Regions from separate parts of the Halomonas sp. THAF5a genome, predicted to be linked through region 2. Evidence: riboswitches for the same ligand, from Rfam matches in the RefSeq annotation. Region 2 holds a riboswitch; each other region holds the start of a gene.

Evidence for each region. Region 2 has a riboswitch for thiamine pyrophosphate ahead of tenA (thiaminase II). Riboswitches for the same ligand answer to the same signal wherever they lie in the genome.
Region 1: linked by a shared signal. The riboswitch ahead of thiM (hydroxyethylthiazole kinase) and the one ahead of tenA (thiaminase II) in region 2 are both predicted to bind thiamine pyrophosphate.
Region 3: linked by a shared signal. The riboswitch ahead of FIU83_RS04905 (sodium:solute symporter) and the one ahead of tenA (thiaminase II) in region 2 are both predicted to bind thiamine pyrophosphate.

What each region holds. Positions count from the first base shown of each region.
Region 1 is NZ_CP045417.1:238,458-248,585, reverse strand. Features, by position in the region: gene dauA (C4-dicarboxylic acid transporter DauA) at 1-1,138, shown strand, start outside; gene FIU83_RS01090 (hypothetical protein) at 1,258-1,524, shown strand; TPP riboswitch at 1,566-1,666, shown strand; gene thiM (hydroxyethylthiazole kinase) at 1,703-2,509, shown strand; gene thiE (thiamine phosphate synthase) at 2,499-3,110, shown strand; gene FIU83_RS01075 (zinc ABC transporter substrate-binding protein) at 3,159-4,286, opposite strand; gene FIU83_RS01070 (metal ABC transporter ATP-binding protein) at 4,434-5,201, shown strand; gene FIU83_RS01065 (metal ABC transporter permease) at 5,201-6,028, shown strand; gene luxS (S-ribosylhomocysteine lyase) at 6,050-6,574, opposite strand; gene FIU83_RS01055 (hypothetical protein) at 6,797-7,144, shown strand; gene FIU83_RS01050 (dihydroorotase) at 7,191-8,564, opposite strand; gene thrS (threonine--tRNA ligase) at 8,561-10,128, opposite strand, start outside.
Region 2 is NZ_CP045417.1:933,486-943,613, reverse strand. Features, by position in the region: gene FIU83_RS04235 (MFS transporter) at 1-666, opposite strand, end outside; gene FIU83_RS04230 (class I SAM-dependent methyltransferase) at 815-1,471, opposite strand; gene FIU83_RS04225 (VOC family protein) at 1,511-1,912, shown strand; gene FIU83_RS04220 (hypothetical protein) at 2,013-2,396, shown strand; gene FIU83_RS04215 (lysophospholipid acyltransferase family protein) at 2,400-3,329, shown strand; TPP riboswitch at 3,387-3,518, shown strand; gene tenA (thiaminase II) at 3,588-4,256, shown strand; TPP riboswitch at 4,356-4,467, shown strand; gene thiC (phosphomethylpyrimidine synthase ThiC) at 4,547-6,481, shown strand; gene FIU83_RS04200 (porin family protein) at 6,604-7,110, opposite strand; gene FIU83_RS04195 (acetate/propionate family kinase) at 7,364-8,569, shown strand; gene pta (phosphate acetyltransferase) at 8,556-10,128, shown strand, end outside.
Region 3 is NZ_CP045417.1:1,089,912-1,100,039, reverse strand. Features, by position in the region: gene FIU83_RS04950 (hypothetical protein) at 1-203, shown strand, start outside; gene FIU83_RS04945 (SOS response-associated peptidase) at 164-823, opposite strand; gene FIU83_RS04940 (hypothetical protein) at 827-1,312, opposite strand; tRNA gene FIU83_RS04935 (tRNA-Ser) at 1,659-1,746, opposite strand; gene FIU83_RS04930 (YiiD C-terminal domain-containing protein) at 1,859-2,362, opposite strand; gene FIU83_RS04925 (nitroreductase) at 2,366-2,926, opposite strand; gene queF (NADPH-dependent 7-cyano-7-deazaguanine reductase QueF) at 3,036-3,872, opposite strand; gene FIU83_RS04915 (ABC transporter permease) at 3,874-4,647, opposite strand; gene FIU83_RS04910 (ABC transporter ATP-binding protein) at 4,644-5,585, opposite strand; TPP riboswitch at 5,862-5,982, shown strand; gene FIU83_RS04905 (sodium:solute symporter) at 6,066-7,508, shown strand; gene FIU83_RS04900 (ISL3 family transposase) at 7,681-8,883, shown strand; gene FIU83_RS04895 (LLM class flavin-dependent oxidoreductase) at 8,931-10,128, opposite strand, start outside.

The DNA.
Region 1 (10,128 bases), 700 kb from region 2:
GCTGCCGATTCCGGCGCCGCTGGTCGGCCTGGTGGCCGGGGCCCTGGCCGCCTTTGCCATCAACCACTGGCTGGCCGGGTCGGGCGCGGAGGTGGCGACCATCGCCTCGCGCTTCACATGGGAGGCTCAGGGCGAGGCGGGCGGCGGCATTCCCCCCATCGCGCCGAGCTTCATCGCGCCCTGGCGACTGCCCGGCGCGAACGGCGAGCCCCTGGCGGTGGATTTCGCCCTGATTCGCGCCCTGCTGGGGCCCGCCTTCGCCATCGCCCTGCTGGGGGCGATCGAATCGCTGCTGTGCGCCGTGGTCTCCGACGGGCTGACCCGGACCCGACATGATCCCAACGCCGAACTCATCGGCCAGGGGCTCGGTAACATCGTCGCGCCGCTGTTCGGCGGCATCACCGCCACGGCCGCCATTGCCCGCACCGCCACCAATATCCGAAGCGGCGCCCGCTCGCCGATCGCGGCCGTGGTACACGCGCTGGTGGTGCTGCTGGCGGTGGTGGCCCTGGCGGAGCTGCTGGGGCGGGTACCGATGGCCGCGCTGGCGGCCCTGCTGTTCATCGTCGCCTGGAACATGAGCGAGGCCCGTCATGTCCTGCACACCCTGCGCTCGGCCCCGCCGGGTGACGTGGCCATCCTCGCGACCTGCTTCACCCTGACCGTGCTCTTCGACATGGTGCTGGCCGTGGGGGTGGGCATGGGCCTGGCCGCCGCCCTGTTCATCCGGCGCATGGCGCTGCTCACCGAGACCCGTCGCGTCGACGGCGCGCCCCGGACCGACGTCGAGGCGCTGCCCGACGCGATCGCCCTCTACGACGTCGACGGCCCGCTGTTCTTCGGCGCCGCCGAGAAGGCGCTCACCTCGCTGCATCGCGTGGACCCGCAGGTGCGGGTCGTCATCCTCGACATGCACGATGTGCCGAGCATGGACGGCACCGCCATCGTGGCCCTCGAGGCGCTGATCGACGAGGTGCACCGCGAAGGCGTCTCGCTGGTGCTGGTCGGCCTGCCAACGCGGATCCTCGTCAAGCTGCGCCGGGCGGGCATCCGCCGATCGGCCGGCCGGCTGACCTGGTGCCGGGATCTTCCGCGGGGTCGACGCGTGGCGCAGCGCTGGCTCGAGCGACCCGTCTGAGCGTCCCAGGGCCACTGACACGCGACGGTCATCTCCCCTTAAGCGGCCGTTAAGCTGCCCCCCGTAGCGTCAGGGTACGGGGCCGATGCGCGGCCCGGCCACGACGAGGAGATGACCGCATGAGCACGATCCCCCTGGAGGCCCTGACCGTCCACGCCCGACAGGCCGGCGGGCTCGTCATCGCGGGCCTGCTGCTGCTGGCCCTTGGCGCGCTGCTGGTCGGCTGGCAGCCGGTGGCGATCCCGCTGGAGCTGGTCGCCCTGGGGGCGTCGGGGCTGGCGCTGCTGACGCCCGGCCTGCTCCAGCAGGAGGAGGCCCGGGAGACCCTCTACTGCCTGACCCTGGCCAGCCTGGTCACCCTGGTCGGCATTCAGCTGCTGGCCTGACGCCCACTCTTTACAGCCGCCGGGGCGACACGGATAGTGGGGCCTGACGACAGGGGCGCCGTGGCGATATCGACACGGCTGAGACGCACCCTTGGCACCTGACCCGGACAATGCCGGCGTAGGGAGTCGTGCCGCGCCGGCCGCCGCCGCGCCGGCACCTCCCCGCCGGGGAGGCCCCATGCATCACATCGACCCCGCCGCGCACCTCGACCGGGTGCGCGAGACCCGCCCGCTGGTCCACAACATCACCAACCACGTGGCCATGAACAGCATGGCCAACGTGCTGCTGGCGCTCGGCGCCTCGCCGGCTATGGTCCACGCCCGCGAGGAGGCCGCCGAGTTCACCGCCCTGGCCGGCGCCCTGACGATCAACATCGGCACCCTCTCGCCCCACTGGGTCGACGCCATGGAGGCCGCCGCACTGGCCGCCGGCGAGACGGGACGCCCCTGGGTGCTGGACCCGGTGGCGGTGGGCGCCACCCGCTACCGCCGCGAGACCGGCGAGCGGCTGCTGGCGCTCTCGCCGGACGTGATCCGCGGCAACGCCTCGGAGATCATCGCCCTGGCGGGCGGCGCCGGCGGCGGCCGCGGCGTGGACAGCACCGACCCCGCCGAGGCGGCCCTGGCGGCCGCCCGTCGCCTGGCCGAGCGGACCGGCGGCGTGGTGGCGGTGACCGGCGAGGTGGACCTGGTCACCGACGGCCGGCGCCTCGCCCGGGTGCGCGGCGGCCACCCGTTGATGCCCCGGGTCACCACTCTGGGCTGCGCGCTGACCGGGGTGGTGGCGGCCTTCCTGGCCGGCGCCGACGACCACTTCGCGGCGACGACGGCGGCGCTCGCTGGCTACGCCGTGGCCGGCGAGCTCGCCGGCGAGACGGCCCGCGGCCCCGGCAGCTTCGCGGTCGCCTTCCTCGACGCCCTCTACCACCTCGACCACGAGGCCCTCGCCGAGCGGGCCCGCCTGGAGATGACCGATGCCCCTTGATCTCTCGCTCTACCTCGTCACCGACGCCGGCCTCTGCGCGGACCACGGCCTGGAGGCGACCGTCGCCGCCGCGGTGCGCGGCGGCGTGACCCTGGTGCAGCTGCGCGACAAGCACGCCAGTGACGCCGAGATGATCGACCAGGCCCGCCGCCTCAAGGCGCTGCTGGCCGGCACCGGCGTGCCGCTGATCATCAACGACCGGCTGGAGGTGGCGCTCGCCGCGGAGGCCGACGGGCTGCACATCGGCCAGGACGACGGCGACGTGGCCCGGGCCCGCGCCGCCCTGGGCCCACAGGGGATCCTCGGCCTCTCGGTGCAGACCCACGAGCAGCTCGCCCGCCTCGACCCGAGCGCCCTGGACTACCTCGGGCTCGGCCCGGTGTTCGCCACCCCCAGCAAGCATGACCACGCCGAGCCGCTGGGCGTCGACGGCCTGGCCGCCTTGGTGGCGGCGAGTCCGCTGCCGAGCGTGGCCATCGGCGGGCTCAAGGTCGAGCACGCCGAGGCGGTGTACCGGGCGGGCGCCGACGGCCTGGCGGTGATCTCCGCCATCTGCGGCACGCCGGACCCCGAGGCCGCCGCGCGGCGTTTCGTTCGGTAACCCACTCGGTCAGTTCAGGCCCCAGGAGGCTGCGCTGCCCCCATCGCGTCACCCGGCGTCATCGTGATCATGGCCATGACCGCCGGACGATGCCGCCTGGACGGCGCAGCGTGCCACGCCTTCGGCCAGCCCATGCAGCAGCTGCGGATAGAGCGTCTCACCGAGCGGCAGGTCGACACCGAGGGGATCGATGACGATCGAGGTCTCGACGCCGGTGCCCTCGAACACGCTCTCGACCAGCGCCGGGTTGTACTGCGGCTCACGGAACACGCACTGGACACCGAGCTCGGCGACGCGCGCCTGGATCTCGCGGATGCGCGCCGGGCTCGGGTCCGAGGCATCGCCCAGGGAGATCGCCCCGGCCGCCGGCACCTCGAAGCGGTGCTCGAAGTACTGATAGGCATCGTGGAAGACGATGAAGCGCGTCCCACGGGCATCCGCGAGGCGGTCGTTCAGTTCGTCGATCAGGGTGTCCAGCTCGGCCTGTCCCTCGGCCGCGTTCTGGCGATAGACGTCGGCGTTGTCGGGATCAAGCTCGGCCAGCGATGCGGCGATGGCCTCGAGCCAGGCCTGGGCGTTCACCGGGTCGAGCCAACCGTGCGGGTCCAGGCCCTCATGGGCATGGCCGTGGCCATGGTCGTCATGCCCGTGATCGTCGTGGCCATGGTCGTCATGCCCGTGATCGTCGTGCCCGTGATCATCGTGGCCATGGTCGTCATGCCCGTGGTCATCGTGGCCATGGTCGTCATGCCCGTGATCGTCGTGCCCGTGATCATCGTGGCCGTGATCGTCACCCCCATGGTCATGCGCCTCAAACGTCGCTCCCTGACGAAACGCGTGACGCAGCGTGCCGGGCACCTCCATCAGCTCCACTTCCCGCGCGTCGCCGGCCAGCGACTGCCGGGCCCGAGCCAGCCAGGGCGTCAGGTCGTCGCTGACCCAGAAGACGACGTCGGCCCGCGACAGCGCCTCGGCCTCCGAGGGCCGCATGGAGTAGCCGTGCGGGGAGGCGCCCGGCTGGATCACCAGGTCGGGCGAGCCCAGCTCCCCCATCACGCGGTCGACCAGCGAGTGCACCGGCGGGATATCCACGGCCACGGCGGGCACCTCGGCCACCGCGACGGCGGGTGCCAGCAGCCAGGTCAGGCAGAGCGGACGTAGCAGGGTGTTCTTCATCATTCTCCTCCGGGATCCAGGGTACGGGCGGGCAGTAAACGAGCGATTGAGCCGAATAATGTTATGTTATAACATTAACGATCGTGTCAACACCATCCGACGCCCCTGCCATCCCACACCGGCTCGGCAACTCACCGGAGGGTCTCCATGCCACTGCTCTCGCTCGATGACCTGCATGTCGTTCTCGGCGGGCGAACCGTTCTCGAGGGCATCGACCTGCGCCTCGACCGCGGTGAGATCGTCACCCTGGTCGGCCCCAACGGCTCCGGCAAGTCGACCCTGCTGCGCACCATCATCGGCGCCGTGCGGCCTGCCGGCGGCCGGCTCGTGCGCCAGCCGGGCCTCACCATCGGCTACGTGCCCCAGCGGCTGGCCATCGATCCCACCCTGCCGATGACGGTCACCCGCTTTTTGAACCTGCCGCGTCGCCATTCGGCTCAGACGTTGCGTCAGGCCCTGGAACGCGCCGGCGTCCCCGGACTGGGCCGACAGCAGGTGACGAATCTCTCCGGCGGGCAGTTCCAGCGCATCCTGCTCGCTCGAGCCCTGCTGGAGCAGCCCGACCTGCTGCTGCTCGACGAGGCCACCCAGGGCCTCGATCACCGCGGCACCGCCGACTTCTATCGCCAGATCGAGCGCGTGCGGCGCGAAGTGGGCTGCGCGGTGCTGATGGTCAGCCATGAGCTGCACGTGGTAATGCGCGCCTCGGACCGCGTGGTGTGCCTGAACCGCCATGTCTGCTGCCAAGGCACGCCCGAGCGGGTGCTGGCGTCGCCGGCCTATCGGGAACTGTTCGGGCCCGACACCGTAGATGCCCTGGCGTTCTATCGCCATGCCCACAACCACATCCATCACGACCACCCTGCCGGCACGCCCGCGCCGACCGGCACACCCCCACTGGAGGCCAGCCGCTGATGCTCGACGACTTCCTGGTACGCGCCGCCCTGGCCGGTCTCGGCGTGGTGCTCGCCGCCGCACCGCTGGGCTGCTTCGTGGTATGGCGGCGCATGGCCTACTTCGGCGACGCCACCGCCCATGCCGCCATCCTCGGCGTGGCGCTGTCGCTGCTGCTCTCCACGTCCATCTTCGCCGGCGTGCTGGTGGTCTCGCTGCTGATGGCCACCCTGGTCTCGCTGCTCAGCGGGCGAGGCTATGCCATGGATACCCTGCTCGGCGTCATGGCGCACTCGGCGCTCGCCTTCGGTCTGGTGGCGGTCTCGTTCCTTTCCGGGGTACGCATCGACCTGATGGCCTATCTGTTCGGCGACATCCTGGCGGTCGGCAAGGACGACCTGGCCATCATCGGTGCCGGGGCGCTGCTGGTCGTCAGCCTGGTAGGATGGCGCTGGTCGGCGCTGCTCACCGCGACCCTGGACGGCGACCTCGCCCGGGCCAGCGGCATCGATCCCCGGCGCGAGCAGCTGGTGCTGACGCTGTCGCTGGCCGTGGTGGTGGCCGTGGCGCTGAAGGTGGTGGGGGTACTGCTGATCGCCGCCCTGCTGATCATTCCGGCCGCCGCGGCCCGGCCCTTCTGCCGCACCCCGGAGGCGATGGCCCTGGTGGCCGCGGTGATCGGGGCCGCCTCGACCACCGGCGGCCTGCAGGCCGCCTACTGGCTCGACACCCCCACCGGGCCCACCATCGTCTGCCTGGCGGCGATCCTGTTCGCTCTCTCGAGCCTGGCCGGCCAGCTCAAGCGCCGGCTGTCTCGCGCCGAGCCGTCTTCCGCCGCGCCCCCTTGAGCGCGGCGGACGGCGAGGCACTCAGCCCAGGTCGTTGCCGAGCGTCTTGAGCTTCTCGGGGCTGAGGGCCAGGTCGTCGTTCCGGTTGACCCCGATGCCCTGATCGATGATGCCCCGGGCGATCTCCTGCGCCTCCTCCAGGGAGTGCATCAGGTAGGTACCACACTGATGCTCGTTGAGCTCGGGAATCTCCTCCATGCGCTCGACGTTCAGCACATCGTGCATGGCGGCCTGCCAAGCCTCGGCAACGCTCTGCTCGCTCGGGCTGCCCAGCAGGCTCATGTAGAAACCGGTGCGACAGCCCATGGGCGAGATATCGATGATCTCGACGCCGTCGCCGTTCAGGTGCTGGCGCATGAAGCCGGCGAACAGGTGCTCCAGGGTGTGAACCCCCTTCTCGCTCATCAGGTCCTCGTTGGGCTTGTTGAAGCGCAGGTCGAAGACGGTGATGGTATCGCCCGAGGGGGAGCGCATGGTCTTGGCGACGCGCACCGCGGGGGCGCTCATGATGGTGTGGTCCACGGTAAAGCTGTCGAGTAGGGGCATGTCGGCTCCTGCAGGTCATGGGGAAGGACGCGGCCGCCTGGGCCGTGCTCGATGCGGGCATGGTAGCTCGTTGCGTCGGCGGTTCGCCAACCCCAGCGGCTGGAAAAACGCCGGGCGGGGACTAACATGAGATCATGACGTGAAGGCTTGGCATGACACCATGGCGGCCCTGAGCACCGTGACGCCTGGCCTCGACGAGATGATACCCCCAAGGAGGTCATCATGAGCTGCGAGATCCACCGCGACCATCCCCACCAGCATGGCCCGGATTGCGGCCACACGCGCATCAGGCACGATGGCCATGTCGACTACCTCCACGACGGGCACCTGCACCATCCCCATCAGGATCACGTGGATGAGCACGTCATCGAGGTGTCCGAGACGAACCCCGATGGCTGCACGCCGCACCACCGGTGCCAGGGGCACGACCCGGACCACGTCCACGGCCCGGGGTGCGGCCACGAGCCGGTGCCGCATGGCGATCACACCGACTACCTGGTCGACGGCCACCTGCACCACCCCCACGGTGACCACTGCGACGATCACGGGCCGATCGACGTGGTGCGCTGACGGCCACGGCGGGCCCCTGTCGCTGCCCCGGCGTGATGCCGGGGCGCTAGTGTCGCGCTGACTCCAGGAAGCCCATGGGCTGCCCCTGCGGGCGGCCGACCAGCGCTTCGTCGCGCACCACCGCCTGGCCACGGACCACGGTGGCGATCGGCCAGCCCGTGACCGCCTGACCATGGTAGGGCGTCCAGCCGCTGACGCTGGCGATCCACTCATCGGTGATGGTGCGCCGGGCGTTCAGATCCACCAGGGTCAGGTCGGCGTCGTATCCCAGCGCGATGCGTCCCTTGCCCTCGATGCCGAACAGCCGGGCCGGCCCGGCGCTGGTCAGGTCCACCAGCCGCTGCAAGCTGAGCCGGCCCCGATGCACGTGATCCAGCATGATGGGCACCAGGGTCTGTACGCCGGTCATGCCGCTGGGCGAGTCCGGGTACGGCCGGGCCTTCTCCTCGCGGGTGTGGGGCGCATGGTCGCTGCCGATCACATCCACCACGCCGTCGCGAATCGCCTGCCACAGCCCCCGGCGGTGGGCATCGTCGCGCACCGGCGGGTTCATCTGGGCCAGGCTGCCCTGGCGCTCGTAGCACTCCGGCGCGCACAGCGTCAGGTGGTGGGGGGTCACCTCGACGCTGACGCGGCGCTTGTGGCGGGCCAGGTAGGCCATCTCGTCGGCGGTGGAGACGTGCAGCACGTGCAGCCGCCGGCCGCTCTCGGCGGCCATCCCCACGATGCGCCGGGTGGCCATCAGCGCGCTCTGTGGATCGCGCCAACGGGGGTGGTCCCGGACGTCGCCGCTGGCCTCCACCAGGGCGCGGCGTTCGCGCAGCCGTGCCTCGTCCTCGGCATGCACGGCCAGGCGGCGCCGGCCATGACGCAGGATACGCCGCAGCACGGTGTCGTCATCGGCCAGCAGGTCGCCGAAGGAGCTGCCCATGAACACCTTGACGCCGGCACAGCCGGGCAGCCGCTCCAGCTCGGCCAGGCGTTCGGCGTTGACCCCCGACCCGCCCATGTAGAAGGCGTGGTCGCACCAGGCGCGGCCACGGGCGCGGTCGAACTTGGCCTGCAGGTCCTCCGGCGTCAGGGTCAGGGGGGCGGTGTTGGGCATCTCGAAGACGCCGGTGACCCCGCCCAGCACGGCGCCGCGAGTGCCCGCCTCCAGGGTCTCCTTGTGGGTGAGGCCCGGTTCGCGGAAGTGCACCTGGGTATCGATCACCCCGGGCAGCACGTGCAGGCCGGCGGCGTCCAGGGTACTGGCGGCGGTCCAGCCGTCACGCAGCTCGCCGAGGGCCACGATCCGCCCGTCCAGGCAAGCCACATCCATGCGCTCGATGCCGGCAGGCGTGACCACCCGGCCGCCCAGCACCAGCAGGTCGGCATGGCGGCGGGCCAGGCGCGCGTCGAGGTCGTCGATCGGGCTCATGCGGTGGCCTCCTCGGCGTTCCCCGGAGCGAGCAGGCGCTGCAGACGGTCCGCCTGGGCGCGGCGCTGGGCGTCCCGGTCGGGGGCCTGGCACTCGCTCTCGAGCAGGGCGATGGCGTCCTCCACGCCGAGCGTGCCGAGGTCGGTGCCGTCCCGGTGGCGCAGGGTGACCCTGCCCTCGGCCGCCTCCCGGCCGCCGACGACCAGCAGATAAGGAATACGCTGCAGGGTCTGCTCGCGGATCTTGTAGCCGATCTTCTCGTTACGCACATCGGCCTCGGCGCGCAAACCGGCGCCGCACAGCGCCTCGGCGAGCGCCCGGGCATAGTCGGCCTGGGCCTCGGTGATCGACATCACCACCGCCTGCCGGGGCGCCAGCCAGGCCGGCAGCTTGCCGGCGTGATGCTCGATCAGGATGCCGAGGAAGCGCTCCAGTGAGCCGAACAGCGCACGGTGCAGCAGCACCGGACGCTGGCGCTGGCCCGCTTCGTCGACGTAGTCGAGCGCGAAGCGCTCGGGCAGGTTCATGTCCACCTGCAGGGTGCCGCACTGCCAGTCGCGGCCGATGGCGTCGCGCAGCACGAACTCCAGCTTGGGCCCGTAGAAGGCCCCTTCGCCGGGGTTGAGCTCGTACTCCAGCGCCATCCCCTCCAGCGCCGTGGTCAGGGCGCCCTCCAGACGGTCCCAGACGGCCTCGCTGCCCATGCGGTTCTCCGGCCGGGTGGAGAGCTTGAGGCGCACCTCCTCGAAGCCGAACTCCCGATAGATGTCGAGCACCAGCGCCACCACGCGGCGGCACTCCGCGTTCATCTGCTCGGGCGTGCAGTAGATATGGGCATCGTCCTGGGTGAAGTGGCGCACCCGCAGCAGGCCATGCAGGGCGCCGGAGGGCTCGTAGCGGTGCACCTTGCCGAACTCGCCCATGCGGATCGGCAGCTCGCGGTAGCTCTTCAGGCCGTGGCGATAGAGCATCACGCTGCCCGGGCAGTTCATCGGCTTGAGCGCCAGGTCGCGGCCATCCTCCGTGCGCGTGGTGAACATGTGCTCCTGATAGTTCTGCCAGTGGCCGGAGGTCTCCCACAGGGCGCGATCCATGAGGTCCGGCGTGTTCACCTCCACATAGCCGCCGGCGGCCTGGCGGCGACGCATGTAGGCGATCAGGGTCTGCAGTACCGTCCAGCCGCCGGGCTGCCAGAACACCGCGCCGGGGGCCTCTTCCTGGAAGTGAAACAGCCCCAGCTGGCGCCCCAGGCGGCGGTGGTCGCGCTTCTCGGCCTCCTCCAGGCGCGTCAGGTAGGCCTTGAGCGCCTTGCGGTCGGCCCAGGCGGTGCCGTAGAGGCGCTGCAGCTGGGCGTTGCGGGCGTCGCCCCGCCAGTAGGCGCCGGACAGCTTGGTCAGCCGGAAGTGCTTGAGAAAACGGGTGTTGGGCACGTGGGGGCCGCGGCACATGTCCACGTATTCCTGATGGAAGTAGAGCCCGAGGGTGGCCTCGTCGGGCATCTCCTCGATCAGGCGCTGCTTGTAGCCCTCGCCGCGCTCGCGGAAGATCCGGAGGGCCTCCTCCC
Region 2 (10,128 bases):
CAGCGAGTAGGCGGCGGCCACCGCCAGCCCCGAGCCGAAGCTGCCCATCACCCCGGTGGGCGTCAGGGTGACCAGGCGCAGCGGCGAGAGCGGCTCGGCCTTCTCGATCAGCGGCGAGACCCGCGGGATCATCGCCATGGGCAGCACCGAGAGCGAGGCCAGCAGGCCGATCACCATGAACGAGGCCGACCCGCCCATCGCCTCGGTGATGCCCAGCAGCAGCTGGCCGAGCACGCCGGCGGCGTAGAGGGCGATCATGTAGAGCGCCAGCAGGCGACCGCGCACCCCGGCATCGCCGGAGGCCAGCAGCCAGCTCTCGATGACCAGGTAGACCCCCACCGTGGCCCAGCCGCCGATCAGGCGCAGCGCGAACCAGGCCCAGGGCTCGTCCACCAGCCCCTGCAGCAGCACGGTGACCGCCACCAGCGAGGCGAAGCTACCGTAGGCGCGGATATGGCCGATCGCCAGCAGCAGCCGATCGTTGAGCATGGCGCCCAATGCCAGGCCGACGAAGTAGGCGGAGGAGACCCAGCCGATCACCACCGGCGACTCGCCGGCGGCGTCCAGGCGCAGGGTGATCACGGTGGCCAGGAAACCGTTGCCGATCCCCAAAATGAAGAGCCCCAGCAAGGGTGCCAGGGCCATGAGCAGCAGCTGCCGAGACATGGGCGAAACTCGCAACGAACGGGATGGAAGGGCGCCGCCGCGGCCGGGCAGCAGGGACTCGCAGGATCGAATATACGCCCGCCGCCAAGCGCCGCCAATCCCCTCGGCGAGGCCGATTGGCGGCTTTTTTCCTCATGATAACGGCAGGTTATCGAACCTGGCCCGATGCCCCCCGCTGCAGCAATACCACGTCGTCGGCGGGAAAGTGCACGCCCAGATCGTGGTGCCGGGCGAGCCAGATGAAGGTCGCCTCGCTGAAGAAACAGACGTGGGTGGGGTCGAGGATGTAGTGCCAGTCGGCGAAGGCCTCGCGGGTCGTGACGCGCTTGGTCATCAGCCCCAGCCAGCCGCCGGGCTCGAGCCGGTCGACCAGCCGCACGAGCTCCTCGCCGGGGGCGAAGAGGTGCTCCACTACCTCGGTGGCGGTGATGAAGGCGTAGCGACGCGCGAAGACGCCCTCGTCGGGCGCGAAGAAGGGGTCATAGATGGCCATCGGGTGGCCGGCCTCCTCGAACATCACCGAGAGGGTCGGCCCGGGGCCCGACCCGAAGTCGAGGCCGGGCGCGCCCGGGGCGAGCCGCTCGCGCAGCGGGTCGAAGAGCCGCGACAGGAAGCGCCGATAGCCGGGGTCGTCGGGGGAGTTCTCGTGCTGGTCGTAGACCGCCCGCTCCGCCGCGGGGTCGAGGCGCTGGGCCGGCGGCACGAAGACCAGCGCGCAGCGGCCGCAGCGCTGATAGTCGCGCCGGGCGTCGCGGTGAAAGGGCGCGGTATCGACCGACGCGCATAGCGGACAGATCAGCATCATCGTATTCTCTTGCCAGGCCATCATTCCGAGGAGACATGCATGCTGTCAGGTCTGGACCACCTGGTCATCACCGTGACCGACATTTCCCGCGCCGTGGATTTCTACTCCCGCGTCCTGGGGCTCGAGGTCCGCTACCGCGACCGTGAACGCGTCGACCTGATGCTGGGCGACATGGCCCTGCGCCTGCACTGGACCGCCACCGACATCGTGCCCCGGGCCGCCACGCCGACCCCCGGCAGCGTGGATCTCTGCGTGCGCAGCCTGCTGCCGCTGGACGAGGTCCAGCGTCACCTGGAGGCGCTGGACGTGGAGGTGGAGCTCGGCCCGGTGCCCCGCCAGGGCGCCACGGGCGAGCTCAGCTCGCTCTACCTGCGCGACCCCGACGGCAACCTCATCGAGATCAGCCGCCCCGTGAAGCCGCAGCCCGCCAGCGCTCCCTGACGCCGCCGCCGGCCTGGGACCGCGACCGGGGCGACCCGGTGTCATTGTCGGCCCCGGTCGGTATCATTGGCCCCAGCCAAGCCACCATCAGGGACGAGCCATGAACGATCCCCTCCCCCGAGAAGACGACCGGGCCGTCGCCGAGCCCGGCGGCGCCCCCGACACGACCATTCCCATCGTGGTCTACGTGCTGCACCTGGCCGGCATGGTCACCGGCGGGCTGACCTCGCTGGTGGCCGTGGTGATCGCCTACGTCTACCGCGGCAACGGGCCCCACTGGCTCGACGAGCACTACCGCTACCAGATTCGCACCTTCTGGCTGGCCCTGCTGTTCTTCGGCGTCTCCGGCCTGCTCACCCTGGTGCTGATCGGCTTTCTGACCTGGCTGGCCGCCGTGGTGTGGCTGGTGATCCGCTGCGTGAAGGGGCTCAAGGCGCTCAACGAGAAGCGGGCACCGGACAACGTCGACACCTGGTGGGTGTGAGCCATGAGCGACGGTGACTCCCACCTGCCGGCCCTTCAGGCTCGCGCCATCGCGACCCTATGGCACGGCCTCGCGAACCGACGCCTGACCACCCTGTGGCGACTGGCCCGGGTCATCGGCCCGCTGGTCGAAAGCGTCAGCCGCCGCGAGCGCCGGGTCACCCGCATCAACCTGGCCGAGGCCTACCCCTCCCGCGGTGACGCCGAGCGGCGCCGGATGGCGCGAGCGAGCCTGACCCACTCCGCCGCCACCATGCTGGAGCTCGGCTTCGCCTGGATGGGCGACCCCGAGCGGGTCGAGGCATCGATCGTCGAGGTGCACGGCCGCGAGCTCCTGGACGAGGCCCGTGCCCAGGGGCGCGGCGTGATCGTACTGGCGCCCCATTTCGGCAACTGGGAGGTGCTGAACTTCTGGCTCTCCGGCCACTTCCCCTTCACCGCCATGTACGAGCCGCCCAAGCTCGCCGGACTGGACCCGGTCATCCGCCGGGGCCGCGAGCGCCGCGGCGCCCGCCTGGTGCCCACCAACCCCCGCGGCGTGGCCGCGCTGCTCAAGGCGCTCAAGCGCTCGGAGGCGGTGGGCATCCTGCCCGACCAGGTGCCCAGCTGGGGCAGCGGTGTCTTCGCGCCCTTCTTCGGCCGGCCCGCCTACACCGCCACCCTGCTGCCCAAGCTGGTGGCCCGCACCGAGGCGCGGGTCGTCACCGGCGTCGCCCTGCGCCTGCCCGGCCGGGGCTACGCCCTGCACTTCCTGGCCGCCGACGAGCGGGTCCACGACCCCGACGAGGCGGTCTCGGCCGCCGGGGTCAACGCCTGCGTGGAGTCGACCATCGCCCTGGACCCGGTCCAGTACCAGTGGGAGTACAAGCGCTATCGCAAGACCCCCGAGGAGGCCGAGGGAAGGCCCGGCTGGAAGCGCTTCCGGCTATACTGAGACCAGGCAAGACTCGGCGACGGCTGGTAAATCCTCGCCGGGATGCTAGAGTAGGCACTTCGCTTGACGGGGTGCCGGTAGAACCGGCTGAGATGGCGCAGGGTGTCGAGACAACGGACGACACCGAGCGCTGGTCCCGTGGAACCTGATCCGGCTAGCACCGGCGTAGGAATCAAGCGGTGACCAGTGCCCTGCCGGCATTCCCCCTGGCCACCCTCTCCCGCCCCGCTTCCGGATCGCCCCTTGACCGGAGGCATGATGGGCTACCGTTTCGACGACCTTACCGCGGCCAGCCAGAACGACTGGCGGGACTATATCGAGCACGCCTTCGTGTGCCGACTCGGCGACGCCACCCTCGAGGAGGGCGCCTTTCGCCACTATCTCCAGCAGGACTACCTGTTCCTGATCCACTTCGCCCGGGCCTACGCCCTGGCCGCCTACAAGAGCCGCGACCTGGGCGAGCTTCGCCACGCCTTCGAGGGCATGAAGACCATCGTCGACGTGGAGCTGGGGCTGCACGTTGAGTACTGCCGCGGCTGGGGCATCACCGAAGAGGACCTGGCGCGCCTGCCCGAGGCCCGCGCGACGATGGCCTACACCCGCTACGTGCTGGACACCGGCCACCGTGGCGACCTGCTCGACCTGCGCGTGGCCCTGGCCCCCTGCCTGGTCGGCTACGGCGAGATCGCCCGCTGGCTCAGCGGCCGGGCCACCACGGTGCGCGGCGCGGCGAACCCCTATGACGCCTGGATCGCCATGTACGAGAGCGAGGCGTACCAGCAGGCCATGGCGGACGAGCGCGCCTGGCTCGACGCCCGCCTGGCGGAGGTGACGCCGGCGCGCTTCGCCCAGCTCACCGACGTGTTCCGCGACGCCACCCGGCTCGAGATCGACTTCTGGCAGATGGGGCTGGATCGCGCGGACTGAGAGATATCTGCCGAGTGAATCAGCTGCCCCCGGATCGGCCCCGGGCTAGATAAACGAGATAAAAGATGATGACACGGCCCGCCATCACGGCGGGCACCACCACGCTTGACGGGGCGCCGTTGATGACGGCTGAGACCATGCGCTTGCCAGCATGGATCCCGTTGAACCTGAACTGGCTAGGACCAGCGTAGGGATCAAGCGACAGGCCGCGTGCCTCCCGGCACCCGGCCCCTGTCCTTCCCACCTGTGTCCTCCCTGCACAAGACCCCGACAATCCAAGGGAGAACACCATGAGCAAGACCGCCCATTTCCTCGCCGAGAGCGCCCGCGTCGACGAGGCCGCCATCCAGCCGCTGCCCGGCTCGCGCAAGGTCTTTGTCACGGGCTCGCGCCCCGATATCCGGGTCCCGTTCCGCGAGATCAGCCTCTCGCCGACCCGCACCTCCGGGGAGGACGAGGCCAACCCGCCGCTGCTGGTCTACGACACCTCCGGCCCCTACACCGACCCCGACGCCGAGATCGATCTGCGACAAGGCCTTCCCGAGCTTCGCCGCGCCTGGATCGAGGAGCGCGGCGACACCGAACTTCTCGACGGGCCGACCTCCGAGTACGGCCGCCGCCGGGCCAACGACCCGATGCTCGCCAACCTGCGCTTCGACCTGACCCGCACGCCCCGTCGCGCCAAGGCAGGCAAGAACGTCACCCAGCTCCACTACGCCCGCCAGGGCATCGTCACCCCGGAGATGGAGTTCATCGCCATCCGCGAGAACCAGCGTCGCCAGGCGCTTTCTGCAAAGTACTCTGGCACCGAGGAGGTCGAGCGCATCCTCGGCCACCAGCACGCCGGCCAGGGCTTCGGCGCGCGCCTGCCCGAGGAGATCACCCCGGAGTTCGTGCGCGATGAGGTGGCCGCCGGCCGGGCGATCATCCCCTGCAACATCAACCACCCGGAGTCCGAGCCGATGATCATCGGCCGCAATTTCCTGGTGAAGATCAACGGCAACCTCGGCAACTCGGCGGTCACTTCCTCCATCGAGGACGAGGTCGACAAGATGACCTGGGGCATCCGCTGGGGCTCGGACACCATCATGGACCTCTCCACCGGGCAGAACATCCACGAGACCCGGGAGTGGATCATCCGCAACGCCCCGGTGCCGATCGGCACCGTGCCGATCTACCAGGCGCTGGAGAAGGTGGGCGGCGTGGCCGAGGATCTGACCTGGGAGGTGTTCCGCGACACCCTGATCGAGCAGGCCGAGCAGGGCGTGGACTACTTCACCATCCACGCCGGCGTGCTGCTGCGCTACGTGCCGCTGACCGCCAAGCGGGTCACCGGCATCGTCTCCCGGGGCGGGTCGATCATGGCCAAGTGGTGCCTCTACCACCACCGGGAGAGCTTCCTCTACACCCACTTCGAGGAGATCTGCGAGATCTGCAAGCAGTATGACGTCGCCTTCTCGCTGGGCGACGGCCTGCGCCCGGGCTCGGTGGCCGACGCCAACGACGAGGCGCAGTTCGCCGAGCTCGAGACCCTCGGTGAGCTGACCCGCATCGCCTGGCGGCACGACGTCCAGGTGATGATCGAGGGCCCCGGCCACGTGCCCATGCACCTGATCAAGGAGAACATGGACAAGCAGCTCACCGAGTGCGATGAGGCGCCCTTCTACACCCTCGGGCCGCTGACCACCGACATCGCGCCGGGCTACGACCACATCACCTCAGGCATCGGTGCTGCCATGATCGGCTGGTACGGCTGCGCCATGCTCTGCTACGTCACGCCCAAGGAGCACCTGGGCCTGCCCAACAAGGACGACGTCAAGACCGGCATCATCACCTACAAGATCGCCGCCCACGCCGCCGACCTCGCCAAGGGTCACCCGGCCGCCCAGCGCCGCGACAATGCGCTGTCGAAGGCGCGCTTCGAGTTCCGTTGGGAGGACCAGTTCAACCTCGGCCTCGACCCCGACACCGCCCGGGAGTACCACGACGAGACCCTGCCCAAGGACTCCGCCAAGGTGGCGCACTTCTGCTCGATGTGCGGGCCGAAGTTCTGCTCGATGAAGATCAGCCAGGAGGTCCGCGACTCGTTCTTGAAGAGCGAGGCCAAGGACAAGGGCATCGACGGCAACCCCGAGTTGGTAGAACGAGAGACGGTGGAGCGAGGCATGCAGGAGCAGGCCGAGAAGTTCCGCCAGGAGGGGGCCGAGATCTACCAGGAGGTCTGAGGCAACGCCGCGACCGTCACCGTCCGTGACGGTCGCGAGCTGCCCTATACACACGCAAACGCCCCCGCCGGTTAGTCAGCGGGGGCGTTTTTTGCATGGCGCGGCGAACGTGCGCCCGGCGCTTAGAAGCGGAACGTCATCCCGACGCTCGCGGCGTCGAAGGTGTAGTTCGACTCGTCCAGGTAGCGGACGTAGTCGGCCCCGAGGGCGAGGTTCGGGGCCACGTCGAACTCGGCGCCACCGCCCCAGGAGAAGCCGGTCTCGTCGTCGACATCGAAGTCCACCTCGGTGAAACCGGCCAGGCCGTAGAGGCGGAAGTCCGGCGTGATGGGCAGGATGCCCTTGGCATAGGCGCCGGCCAGGTAGTCGAGCTCGACGCCGTCGTCGGAGCCACCGCCGCCGAGGTGGCCCTCGAGGGCGAAGTAGTCGTTGAAGGCCACGCCGCCGCGCAGGCGCAGGCCGGTGCTGTCGGCCTTGCCGGGGCCGCGGTCCGGATCCAGCTCCCAGAACAGGGCGTCGCCGCCGAGGTAGGGGCTCGGGTCGTAGGTCATCGGGCTGCCCTGAGCCAGGGCGCTGGTGCCGGCCAGCAGCAGGGCGGTGGAGACGGCAGAGATCGTGAGGGTCTTCATGGCAGCTCTCCAGTTAGAAAACACTGTTTTCATTCACCGCTTCATTCTGGTACAGCTTAGACCAAGGTGCAATGCTCGAGGCGGTGGGTCGCGATAGGGGGCAAGAAGATGCGCCGCGACGGCATCGCCGTTCGCGATCTACGTCACTGTTTCACATCGCGCAACGTGTTAATTTCGCGAGCATCAGGCGCCGTGCCCGCCCGCTCGCCGACGCGCGTTCGCCCGGCGCCCCACGCTGTCGTAAGGATGTGTGATGAACGACCCGGTACTGGTCATCAACTGCGGCTCCTCCTCGATCAAGTACGCCCTGGTGCCCGCCTCCCCCGGCGCGCCGCGCCTCTCCGGCCTGGCCGAGCGCCTGGGCGACGAGGACGCCCGCCTCGTCGGCGTGGACAGCGACGGGCGCACCTTCTCGCGTCCGCTGCACGGAGCCGGCCATGTCGAGGCCATGGCGGCGATCCTCGAGGGCCTCGAGGGGCAGCGCCCCGGGGCGGTGGGCCATCGCGTCGTCCACGGCGGCGAGCGCTTCACCCGCGCCACCCGCATCGACGCCGCCGTGAAGCGCGCCATCGAGGCCACCGTGGCCATGGCGCCGCTGCACAACCCGGCCAACCTGGCGGGCCTGGCGGCCACCGAGGCGCTGTTCCCCGACCTGCCCCAGGTGGCGGTCTTCGATACCGCCTTCCACCAGAGCCTGCCCCCGCGCGCCTATCGCTATGCCCTGCCGGATACCCTCTACCGCCGCCACGGCATCCGCCGCTACGGCTTCCACGGCAGCAGCCACGCCTATGTAAGCGCGCGGGTCGCGGCCCTGAGCGAGCGCCGCGACGGCGGCTGGCTGATCGCCCACCTGGGCAACGGCTGCTCGACCTGCGCGGTGTGGCAGGGGGCGAGCGTCGACACCAGCATGGGCCTGACGCCGCTGGAGGGCCTGGTGATGGGCACCCGCAGCGGCGACGTCGATCCCGGCCTGCACCTCCACCTGGCCCGCCAGCTGGGATGGTCGCTGGAGCGTATCGACACCCTGCTCAACAAGGAGAGCGGCCTGCTCGGCCTCTCCGGGCTCTCCAACGACATGCGCCGCCTGCACCAGGCCGCCGCCGAGCACCACGCGGGGGCGGAGCTCGCCATCGAGGTCTTCTGCTACCGCCTGGCCAAGTCGATGGCGGGCCTCACCTGTGCCCTGCCGCGCCTGGACGGCGTCGTTTTCACCGGCGGCATCGGCGAGAACGACAGCGCGGTGCGCGCCCGGGTCGTCGAGCAGCTGCGCCACTTCGGCCTGCGCGTGGACGCCTCGGCCAACGCCGCGGCGGTGGGCGGCCGCGAGGGCCGCATCGATCCCGGCCGGGAGGACCAGGCGCCCGAGCTGTGGGTCATTCCCACCGACGAGGAGGGGCGCATCGCCGAGGAAACCCGCCAGCTGCTCCAGGAAGAGGCCGTTCCCCATGAAACGACGTGATCGCCACGGTGGCCATTCGAGGGACCGGCGTCCCGAACCCCGCAACCTGCTGCTGGTGCCCACCGACGGCGGCGTCGGCCTGACCTCGGCCTGCCTGGGCCTGCTCCGCGCCCTGGACACCCTCGGGCTCAAGGCCGGTTTCATGAAGCCGTTCCGCCAGGACGAGATCAATGGCCAGGGGCCCGACCGCTCCTGCGCCCTGGCCGCCAGCACCCTGGGCCTCGCCCCGCCCCCGCCGCTGCCCCAGGCGCGCCTCGAGCGCCTGCTGCGCGAGGAGCGCGCCGACGAGCTGATGGAGGAGACGGTAGAGCGCCACACCCGGGTCGCCCTGCCGGCGGCGGGCGACGCCCCGGAGCTCGTCGTGATCGAGGGACTCGCGCCCAGCCCCCACAGCAGCTATGCGAGCCGGCTCAACGAGGCGCTGGCCCACGCCCTGAACGCGCGGGTCATCCTGGTGGCCGACGGCGACCTGAGCGACCCGCGCGACCTGGCCGAGCGCCTCGACCTCCACGCCCAGCCCTTCGGGGGCGTCGACTCCCCGCGCACCCTCGGCTGCATCCTGATGCGCCTGCGCCCGCACCCCGACGAGGAGGCCACCGCGCCGCTGGCGGCGCCCGACCCCACGAGCGGGCTCGACGACCCGCAGCTCGCGCGCCTGCGACATCACCTGCCGGCGCTGGACGACGACCGCTTCCACCTGATCGGCGCGGTGCCTTGGCACGCCACCCTCTCCGCTCCCCGGGTGCTCGACGTCGCCCGGGCCCTCCAGGCCCGCATCCTCCACCAGGGCGAGGCCGACCGACGCCGGGTACTGGGCACCAGCCTGTGTGCGCAAAGCGCCTCCCATGCCCTGCAGGTCTTCCGTGCCGGGCGGCTGCTGGTCACCCCGGGGGATCGCGACGACATCCTGCTCGCCGCCTCGCTGGCGGCCACGAACGGGGTGCCGCTCGCGGGCCTGCTGCTGACCCACGGCGAGCTGCCAAAGGAGGCGATGATCGACTTCTGCCGCCCGGCGCTGGCCAGCGGCCTGCCGGTACTGGCCGTGGAGTCCGACAGCTACACGACGGCCCGGCAGCTCGACCGCATGGCCAACGACATCCCCATCGACGACCCGGAGCGGGCCGAGCAGGTGACCCGCTTCGTCGCCGACCACCTCGACCTGGGCTGGCTCAAGGAGACCCTCAGCCGCGGCTACCCGAGCCGGCTCTCCCCCGCCGCCTTCCGCCATCGGCTGGTGCGGCTGGCCCAGCAGGCGAGCCAGCGCATCGTGCTGCCCGAGGGCAGCGAGCCGCGCACCGTGGAGGCCGCGGTGATCTGCCAGCGGCGCGGCATCGCCCGCTGCGTGCTGCTGGCCCGGCGCGAGGAGGTCGAGGCGGTGGCTCGGCGCCGCGGCCTGACGCTCCCCGAGGAGCTCGAGATCCTCGATCCGGCCGAGCAGCGCCTCGCCTACGTCAAGCCGATGGTCAGGCGTCGCCCCGGCAAGCTCAACGCCCTGACCGCCGCGGACCAGCTCCAGGACAGCGTGGTGCTCGGCACCATGATGCTCGCCGAGGGCGCGG
Region 3 (10,128 bases), 160 kb from region 2:
CGGCCCCCGGTGGCACCTGGATCATGATCTGCCCCTGCGGGCAGACCGAGATCCGCGGACGCGGCGTGAAGGCATGGCATGAATTCGAGGCGACGATGCTGCCGAGGGATCGCTACCGGGTCACCTGCCGAGCCTGCGGGCGCCGCATGGAGCACCGGCTGCGCTATGGCGCCAAGGGCTCCATCAGGCCAGCCCCCTCCTGATCCGACCGATTGACCCGCGTCGACACCGGCCAGGCCGTCAACGCTGCCGCCTCCAGGTGATGCACGGCGGCGCGGATGGCATCACGCTCCCCCAGATCAGGATTCAGCCATGCCTCGAGGCTTTGGTCATCCAGCACCAGGGGCATGCGGTCGTGAATCTCTCTGGCGATGCCACGGGCCGGCTCGGTGATGATGGCGCAGCAGGCGGTGTCGTCGGCGTAGGGCTCCCAGATCGCACCCAGGAACAGCGGCTCGCGGTCCTCACGGGCGAAGAAGTACGGCTGCTTACCGTCCTCCCCCGGCAGCCACTCGTACCAGCCGTCTGCGGGAATCAGGCAGCGGTGCCTGTGAAACGCCCCGCGGAAGTAACGTGAGCTATCCAGCCGCTCGGCCCGGGCATTGATCGGCTCCGGCCCGCTCTGCCCTGCCCAATGAGGCCGGTACCCCCACCACGGGCTATCGAAGTGCGCATCGACGTCGGGATCGGACCTGCGAACGCCGGTGATCCAAGTGCCGGGGGAGACGTTGTAGCGAGGCTGCCATTGCGCCTCTGGCTCGGGCAGGCCGAGTCGCCGCGCGACGCGAGGAAGATCCGAAAAAAGCGCGAAACGACCACACATGGCTCAGGTATTCCTGTCGATGTCATCGGCATCGACCAGCAGGCGGCTGATCAGCTGGGAGGCACTCTGCCCAGTTCTCCTCCGGAGATGGTTGAGGGCGGCCTCGGCTTCGGGCGTCAGGTCGATGATCATGGCCCTGGGCGCTGCTGCTTTGGGAATCTCAGTGCCTGTGGTCTCGAGCCAGTGCCGGAGCTCAACAAGTCGAGACACGCCGATTCCAGACGGCTGACCGCGTCGAATTCTGCCACTCTCCCATGCCTCCGCTAGAGCATCTCGGCTGGTGATGCCAGCCTTCCGGAGGCAGTGGACGGTATGGACGTTCAGACCTTCGTGCCAAGGTGGCATCTGTTGGGCGATATCGATCCATCTACTGATCCAGCGTTCGATGGCGCTGGTCGGCTTGCCCATCGCATCGGCGATATCGTCGATGGCGTACCCTTGCTCCTTGAGCTGCCAAGCCTGCCTGGCAAGCGTCTCGACCCGTGACATGGTGACTGGCCTCCGTGCTGATCACCTTCTCAGAGTAGCAAAGGGGAGGTGGCAGGTACTGAGTGGAAGGTCAATCCAGACACGAAACCAACAGTGCTGCTGCAGGAGGTCGAGCACGGGGTATTAGTGCCCCGCGCTTGGCCAGAGCAAATGACGCTCAGCGCCACGGATGCAGGACGCAGAAAGCCTCGGAGCAGGACTCAAAGGTTTGATCACTGGATCGATTTGTCCAACGGAGTCCTGAATGGTTCAGGGGAAGCTACGCGCAAAGTATGGGCTGAAGTATGGGCCATGATTACCCAGAAAAAGAAAAAGCCGCTGAAATCAGCGGCTTAATCAAAATTCGTGGCGGAGGGGGAGGGATTCGAACCCTCGAAGCCTTTCGACTTACACACTTTCCAGGCGTGCTCCTTCGACCACTCGGACACCCCTCCGCATTGTGGTTCTATCACTTGGGCGCGTGGCCTTTTGCTCAAGAACGGCGCATATACTAACGACTTAAGTCCGCGAATGCAAGCCGGTTTCGCGCTTTTCACGCGACCCGGCTCAGGCCTCGGGCAGCACCGCGTAGTCACCCCGGGCCTCCAGGCAGAGGGTGTCGCCGCACCAGAGCCGCTGGACCAGGGCGATGCGCCCCCTGCCCCGCTGCGCCAGCCGCTCTTCGAGACGCGCGGGGCCGTCGTCCGCCTCGGGCTCGCAGACCAGGCGGTAGTCGCCGGTCACGGGCGCGAGGAAGCGCTGGGTGGCTTCGGCCACCACCACGTCCCGGGCGAGGCCACGGCGACGCAGCCAGAGCGTGGTCCAGCACCAGCCGAGCAGGGTCGTCTGGGCGGCGAGCGCGCCGCCGAAGCCGGTGCCCTTGTCGTTGAGGTTAGGTGTGAGCGCGAGCTGCCAGGTGAGGCGCTGGTCGTCGCGGGTCATCTCGCGGATGCCGAGCGTCCCCACCATGGGGATCGCCTCGCCCAGCCAGGCGAGGAAGGCGGCCATGTCGTCCTCGCCGCCAGCGTGGGGCAGCGGCAGGCGCGGATGGGGGACGCCGATCTCGCGCATGGCTCAGTCCCAGCGCTCGACGAAGGCGTCGATGTCGTGCGCGGGCAGCGGCTTGTGGCGCCCGCCCAGGGTGCCCAGGTAGAGGAAGGCCACCACCTCGTCGTCCTCGGCGAGCCCCAGCCCCTTGCGCACGGTGGGATCGAAGGCGTACTTGCCGCTGCGCCACATGGCGCCGAGCCCCTGGGCGTGGGCGGCGAGCAGGATGCCGTGGGCGGCACAGCCGGCGGAGATCACCTGCTCGATCTTCGGCACCTTGGGCTCGTCCGGGGTGACCTTGGCGATCACCGCGATGATCATCGGCGCGCGCAGCGGCTTCTTGCGGGCCGCGTTGAGGGTGGCGTCACTGGCGTGGGGATCCTCGCGGAACTCGGCTTCGGCGAACAGCTCGCCGAGGCACTCGAGGCCCTCGCCGGAGAACTCGATGAAGCGCCAGGGGCGCAGCTCCTTGTGATCCGGCGCTCGCAGGGCCGCCCGGTAGATCGCCTCGAGCTGTTCGGGGCTCGGTGGCGGGCCCATCAGCTTGCCCATGGAGCTGCGTTCGTGCAGCAGCGTCAGCGCATCCATTGAGTCTCTCCCTTGAGGTCACTAGACGAGAATCTTTCTCGACACTCTATCAGCTGCCCGGGCGCCTGTCGTGCCAGGTGCCCGCCTCGCCCCTCACTGCCTCACGCCCTCATTGCCGAGAGAGCCGCAGCGGCTCGGGCGGCCGCTCGCCGGGGGTGGCGCGCCAGGGGCTGATGTCGAGCCCGCCGCGACGCACGTAGCGCGCCAGCACCAGCAGCCGCTCCGGCCGGGCGCGGGCCATCAGGTCGGTGAAGATGTGCTCCACGCAGTGCTCGTGGAAGTCCTGGTGCTGGCGATAGCCGATCAGGTAGCGCAGCAGTCCCTCGCGGTCGAGCTTGGGGCCGCGGTAGCGGATCAGCACGCTGCCCCAGTCGGGCTGGCCGGTGACCGGGCAGTTGGACTTGAGCAGGTGAGAGTGCAGCGTCTCTTCGACGATCTCCTCCCCTACCGCCAGGTGCTCGGCGCTGGGGGTGTAGTCGGTCACCTCGATGTCCAGGTCGTCCAGGCACTCGCCGGGCAGGCGCTTCACCGCCAGCGCGGCGTCGTCCAGGCCGAGCAGCTCGACCGCCACCGGCGCGCCGGCCGCCTGGGCCAGGTCGCGCAGCAGGGTGTCGATCACCGCCTGGCGGTTCTCGAAGCGGGTCTGGTTGAAGCCATTGAGGTAGAGCTTCCAGGACTTGGACTCGATCAGGTAGGGCGATTCGGCCGGCAGCCGGAAGCGCGCCACGGCGACCAGCGGCTTGCCCCGGGCATTGAGCCAGGAGACCTCGAAGGCGTGCCACTCATCCTCGCCGACGAAGGGCAAGGCACCCTCCTCGATGCCCAGCGGCGCGCGGTTGGCGGCCCGGGGAATGGGATAGAGCAGCCCGGCGTCGTAGTACTCGGGATAGGCGGACTCGCGCCCCAGGGGGGCCTGGGCGAGAGTGTCGGGTCGATGGTGGGTCATGTCAGCTCCTGATGCCCTTGCCATGCTTCAGCATCCACAGCGCCACGCCGTAGAGCACGCTGATGAAGGCCAGCACGGCCGCCAGCGCCCAGCCCACCGGGATGTCGGAGACCCCGAGGAAGCCGTAGCGGAAGACGTTGACCATGTAGAGGATGGGATTGAGCATCGAGACGCCCTGCCAGAAGTCCGGCAACAGCGAGATCGAGTAGAAGACGCCGCCCAGGTAGGTCAGCGGCGTCAGCACGAAGGTCGGCACGATGGAGATGTCGTCGAACTTCTTGCCCAGCAGGGCGTTGATGAAGCCGCCGATGGCGAACAGCGCCGAGGTGAGCACCACCACGAACAGCGTCAGCAGCGGATGGGCCATCTCGATGCGGGTGAAGAACAGCGACACGCCGGTGACGATCAGCCCCACACCGAGGCCGCGGGCCATGCCGCCGAGCACGAAGCCGGAGAGGATCACCCAGTTGGGCATCGGCGAGACCATCATCTCCTCGATCGAACGCTGGAACTTGTTGGAGAAGAAGGATGATGCCACGTTGGAGTAGCTGTTGGTGATCACGGCCATCATGATCAGCCCCGGGACGATGAAGTCCATGTAGCTGTAGCCGTCCATCTCGCCGATCCGCGAGCCGATCAGGTTGCCGAAGATGATGAAGTACATCGTCATGGTGATCGACGGCGGCAGCAGGGTCTGGGGCCAGATCCGCGTGAAGCGCTTGATCTCCTTGATCACCAGGGTCCAGAGGGCGATGACGATCTGCTTGGGACTCATGAGCGCGCTTCCTTCTGCTGGCCGTCCTCCACCATGGAGACGAACATCTCCTCGAGGCGATTGGCGCGGTTGCGCATCGACATCACCTGCATGCCTCGCTCGGTGAGCGCCTCGAAGACGTCGTTGAGGCGCTGCCCGCGATGCACCACCACGGCGAGCTGGGCGTCGTCGACCCGATGGATCTCGAAGCCCTCGACCTCGGGGGCCGCCTCGACCGGATGGGCGAGATCGAGCAGGAAGGTCTCGGTGTCGAGCTCGGCGAGCAGCTCGCGAACGCTGGTGTCGCGGATGATCTCGCCGTGGTTGATGATGCCCACGCGGCGACAGAGGCTCTCGGCCTCCTCGAGGTAGTGGGTGGTAAGGATGATGGTGGTGCCCTCCTCCCGGTTGATGCGGCGCATGTACTCCCACATGCTGCGACGCAGCTCGATGTCGACGCCGGCGGTGGGCTCGTCGAGGATCAGGAGCTTCGGGCGGTGCATCAGGGCGCGAGCGATCATCAGCCGGCGCTTCATGCCGCCGGAGAGCATCCGCGCGCTGTCGTGGCGCTTGTCCCAGAGGCCGAGATCGCGCAGCAGCTGCTCGGCGCGGGGCAGCGCCTCGTGGCGCGACATGCCATAGTAGCCCGCCTGGGCCAGCACGATGTCGATGACCTTCTCGAACTGACTGAAGTTGAATTCCTGGGGCACCACGCCGAGGTGGTACTTGGCCCGGGCGAAGTCGGTGTCGATGTCGATGCCGAAGATCGAGACCTTCCCCGCGGTCTTCTGCACCAGCGAGCACACCACGCCCAGGGTGGTCGACTTGCCGGCGCCGTTGGGGCCCAGCAGGGCGTAGAAGTCGCCCTGGGCGACGTCGAGGTCGATGCCCTTGAGGGCCTGGAAGCCATTGCCGTAGACCTTGGTCAACCCACGGATGGAGAGAGCCGGTTCGGCCATGAAAGATCCCGTACTGAAGATGAATGAGGTGCCATGCCGGCACTCGCCGGAAAAGGGCGCGCGGCCCGAACACACGGGGCGCTGACATGGGGGCGGCGCCGCGCAATTCAAGCCGCGGCCCTTCCGCCGCTCGAGCCACACGTCAGGCAGCGACCGGTGCCTGCGCCCCGTCGCGGCCTACCATCTTACGCCACCGGCATGACAGTTCGCATGCTCATCGTTGCCGCGGGCGGCGCGGGCCGTGTTGACCCGGTGACGCCGGGGCCCTACGCTAGGATGCATTCCTGGGGGAGTCCACGCGGACTGAGATTCCGGCCCCGTGCCTCGGCGGCACGACCGGTAACCCTTCGAACCTGATCCGGATCATGCCGGCGAAGGGAAGGAAGTGCCATCCGGCAACGCTTCTCACCCAACGCAATTGCGTCCTCTCGTAGCGACGCTCGGCATCGCGCCGGGCCATTCTATGCTAGGGAGAACGCCATGCTGTCGACCGCCCACGCCTTCTGGTGGCTCATCGCCTTCGCGGCGCTGTTTGCCGTGCCGGGCCTGCTCTACGCCCGCCGCCACAACGAGAGCCTCGAGGACTTCATCATCGCCCGCAACAGCCAGGGCGCCACCGCCACGGTGCTGACCCTGATGGCCTCGACGCTGGGCACCTGGATCCTGTTCGGCCCCGCCCAGGCGGCCACCTGGGGCGGGCTGGGCGCCATCGCCGGCTATGCGCTCGGCTCGCTGGCCCCCAGGCTGGTGATGATTCCGCTGGGGCGGCGCCTGCGCGAGCTCTCGCCGGGCGGCCACACGCTCACCGAGTTCGTGATGAGCCGCTACGGGCGCCCCATGTACGCCTTCACCCTGGTGATCATGCTGTTCTACCTGTTCATCTCCCTGGCCGCGGGGGTCACCGCCATCGCCAAGATGGTCGGGCTGCTGGCGCCGGTCCCGCTCTGGGCGACCAGCTCGGTGGTGATGGCCGCCACCCTGCTCTACACCCTGTACGGCGGCCTGCGCGCCTCGATCTTCACCGACAAGGTGCAGATGGTCGTGATCCTGCCGCTGCTCGCCGTGCTACTGATCGTCGGCTGGCAGGCCGCCGGCGGCCTCACCCCCACCCTCGCCGGCCTCGAGGCGACGGCGCCGCGGCTTCTTGACATCACCGACCTGGGCGGGCTCAAGGCCGGCCTCACCTTCTTTTTGGCCGTGATGCTGACCGGGCTCTTCTACCAGGGCAACTGGCAGCGGGTCTACGCCGCCCAGAGCAACCGCGCGGTGGCCCTGGGCTTTTTGCTCGGGGGCCTTTTGAGCGCGCCGATGATCTTCGTGATGGGGCTGTTCGGGCTGGCGTTCGTGGGGCTGGGGCTGCCCGGCGACGGCTCGGTGGCGCTGTTCAGCGTGCTGCTCGCCGACATCCCCGGCTGGTTCGCCGTGGGCCTGATCTTCCTCGGCCTGGCGCTGGTCATGAGCAGCGCCGACACCACCCTGAGCGCCGCCTCGAGCATGATCGCCGTCGACGGCGGACGGCTGCTGCCCGGCGCCAGCGACCAGCGGCTGATGCGCCTGTCGCGGTGGCTGATCCTGCTGCTGGCGCTGCCGGTGACCTTCGTCGCCGCCCAGGGCTACAGCGTGCTCTACCTCTTCCTGCTGGCCGACCTTCTCTGCTGCGCGGCGGCCTTCCCGGTCTTCTTCGGGCTCTTCAACCGCCGCTTCGATGGGCGTGCCGCGGTGCTCGCCACCGTCAGCGGCCTGATCGCCGGCCTCACCCTCTTCCCGGCCCCGGGCGATGCCCTGACCACGCTCATGGAGTCCTTCCTGCTCGCCACCTTCATGCCGGTCGTGACGGGCCTGGCGCTGCTGGTAGTGCTTCCGGCCAAGCAGCGCTTCGACTTCGCGGTGCTGAGCGCCGGCGCGCGACGCTTCGAGGGGTAAGCACCTTTCGCCTCACACGACAACGCCCCTCGAACGGGGCGTTTTTTTATGGTTCTTCGCAGATCAGCGTGAAACAGGCAGGGCTTGAGGCGAGGGCTGGATAGAGAAACGGCGGTGAATCCGAGTAAGCTGATATTCGCCAAAACGTCAGCCTACGGACACCGCCGTTGCCATGGATGCTACCCCGCTCAGCCTGTTCTGGAAAGGGTTCACTGTCGCCCACCACGAGTTCCTGGATCCTCAGACGCTACGGCTCCAGTTGGAGCCCGATGACCTGACCCCGCCTGTCTGCAGCGGCTGTGACCACGCCTGTTGCCTGGTCCATGACGTGCATCGCCGGCGCGTCCGCGAGGCGCCGCTGCTGATCTACCGAGTGGAGCTGGATGTCCCGGTGCGGCGCCTGCGCTGCCCGACCTGTGGTCCGACACGAGAGCGCATCGACTGGCTACCCGGGCGCTCGCCGGTCACCACCACACTGCGCCAGTGGGTGGAGCGCCTGGTCACGTTGCTGCCGATCCGGCATGTCGCGGATCTGGTCGGCTTGCACTGGCATACCGTCAAGACCATCGACAAGCAGCGCCTGCAACGCGACCTGCCGGCACCGGATCCGACACGCTTGCGGCGGCTGATGATGGACGAGTTTGCCCTGCACAAGGGACACCGCTACGCCACCGTGGTCGCCTGCGCCGACACTCAGCAGGTGGTATGGATCGGCGAAGGCCGCTCCCGCGAGTCGATCCGCCCCTTCTTCGCGTGGCTGGGCGAGGCACGAGAGCTGATCGAGGCCGTGGCCATGGACATGAACTCGGCCTTCGATTGTGAGGTGAAGGACCAGTGCCCCAACGCCGAGGTGGTCTACGACCGCTTCCACGTGGTGGCCAAGTACGGGCGCGAAGTGATGGATCGGGTACGCGTCGATCAGGCTAACCAGCTGCGCGACGACAAGGCGGCCCGCAAGGTGATCAAGGGCAGTCGTTGGCTGCTGCTGCGCAACGCCGACAATCTCAAGCCCGAGCAGGCGGTGAAGCTGGAGGAGCTGCTGGCGGCCAATGCGTCACTGACCACGGCGTACCTGCTCAAGGATCAGCTCAAGACCCTGTGGTTTGCCGACGACGAAGCCACCGCCCGAAACGCCTGGCAGGAGTGGCATGCCATGGCGACCAGCAGTGGCATCGAGGCCTTGGAACGTTTCGCCAAGCGGTTGGTCCCGTACCTCGAAGGGATCCTGTCCAGCGCCCGGCACCGGCTGAACACCAGCGTGCTGGAGGGCATGAACAACCGGATCAAGGTCATCAAGCGGATGGCCTACGGGTATCGCGACACGGCGTACTTCTTCCTGAAGATCCGTGCCGCATTTCCCGGCAAAGTGCGATGAACCTTTTATTTTGGGGAACCGCTATCGTGAGCGGATCGCCAGGAGGTTCAGCCCGGCGGGCGTTCGAGGCCGAGGTGGCCGCGCAGGGTGGTGGTGGTGTACGCCTCGCGGAAGAGGCCGCGGCGCTGCAGCTCCGGCACCACCTGGTCGACGAAGTCCTCGATCCCGCCGGGCAGCGACGGCGGCATCAGGTTGAAGCCGTCCGCGCCGCGGCCGTGGAACCAGCGCTCCATCTCGTCGACGATGCTCTCCGGGGTGCCGATCATGGTGCAGTGGCCGCCGCCGGCGGCGAGCCGCCCGAGCAGCTGGCGCAGGGTCGGCCGCTCGGTCTCGATGATGCGCAGGATGGTGGCGTAGCGGCCCTGGGGGCCGCGGAACTCGGCGAGCGGCGGCAGCGGCGGCACCGGCGCGTCCAGCTCCCAGTCACTGCAGTCCTGCTCGATGAACAGCCCCAGCTGGCGCAGCGAGGCCGCCACCGGCAGGCACTCGTCCAGCGCGCGCTGCTTGGCCCGGGCCTCCTCCATGGTGGAGCCGACGTAGGTGACGAGTCCCGGCAGGATCGGCACCGGCGCGGTACGCCCGGCCGCCGCCACCCGATCCTTGATGTCTCGGTAGTAGTCCTGGGCGGTCGCGAGGTCGTAGGCGACCGCGTAGATCGCCTCGGCATAGCGCGCCGCCAGGTCGCGCCCCTGGGAGGAGGCGCCCGCCTGCACCAGCACCGGATGGCCCTGGGGCGGGCGCGGCAGATTCAGGGGCCCGTCCACCAGGAAGTGCTTGCCGTGATGGTGGATCTTCTGCACCTTGTCCGGGTCGGCATAGCGCCCGTGTCGGTCGCGCTCGATGGCGTCATCGGCCCAGCTGTCCCAGAGAGCCAGCACCGTCTGCACGAACTCCTCGGCGCGGGCGTAGCGCTCGGCGTGCGCTGGCATGGCTTGATAGCCGTGGTTGCGCGCCTCGCTGTCGAACATCGAGGTCACCACGTTCCAGCCCACGCGCCCACCGGAGATGTGGTCCAGCGAGCCCACCAGCCGGGCCGCGTGGAAGGGCGTGTAGAAGGTGCTGGAGAGCGTGCTGATCAGGCCGATATGTCGGGTGGCGCGACTCATGGCGGAGAGCGCGGTCAGCGGCTCGAGATGCCAGTTGAAGCCGTCCTCCACGCTGCCGGCGCTCATGCCGTCGGCGAAGAACACCGCATCCAGCTTGCCGCGCTCGGCGGTGCGGGCCAGGGACTCGTAGTAGGCGATG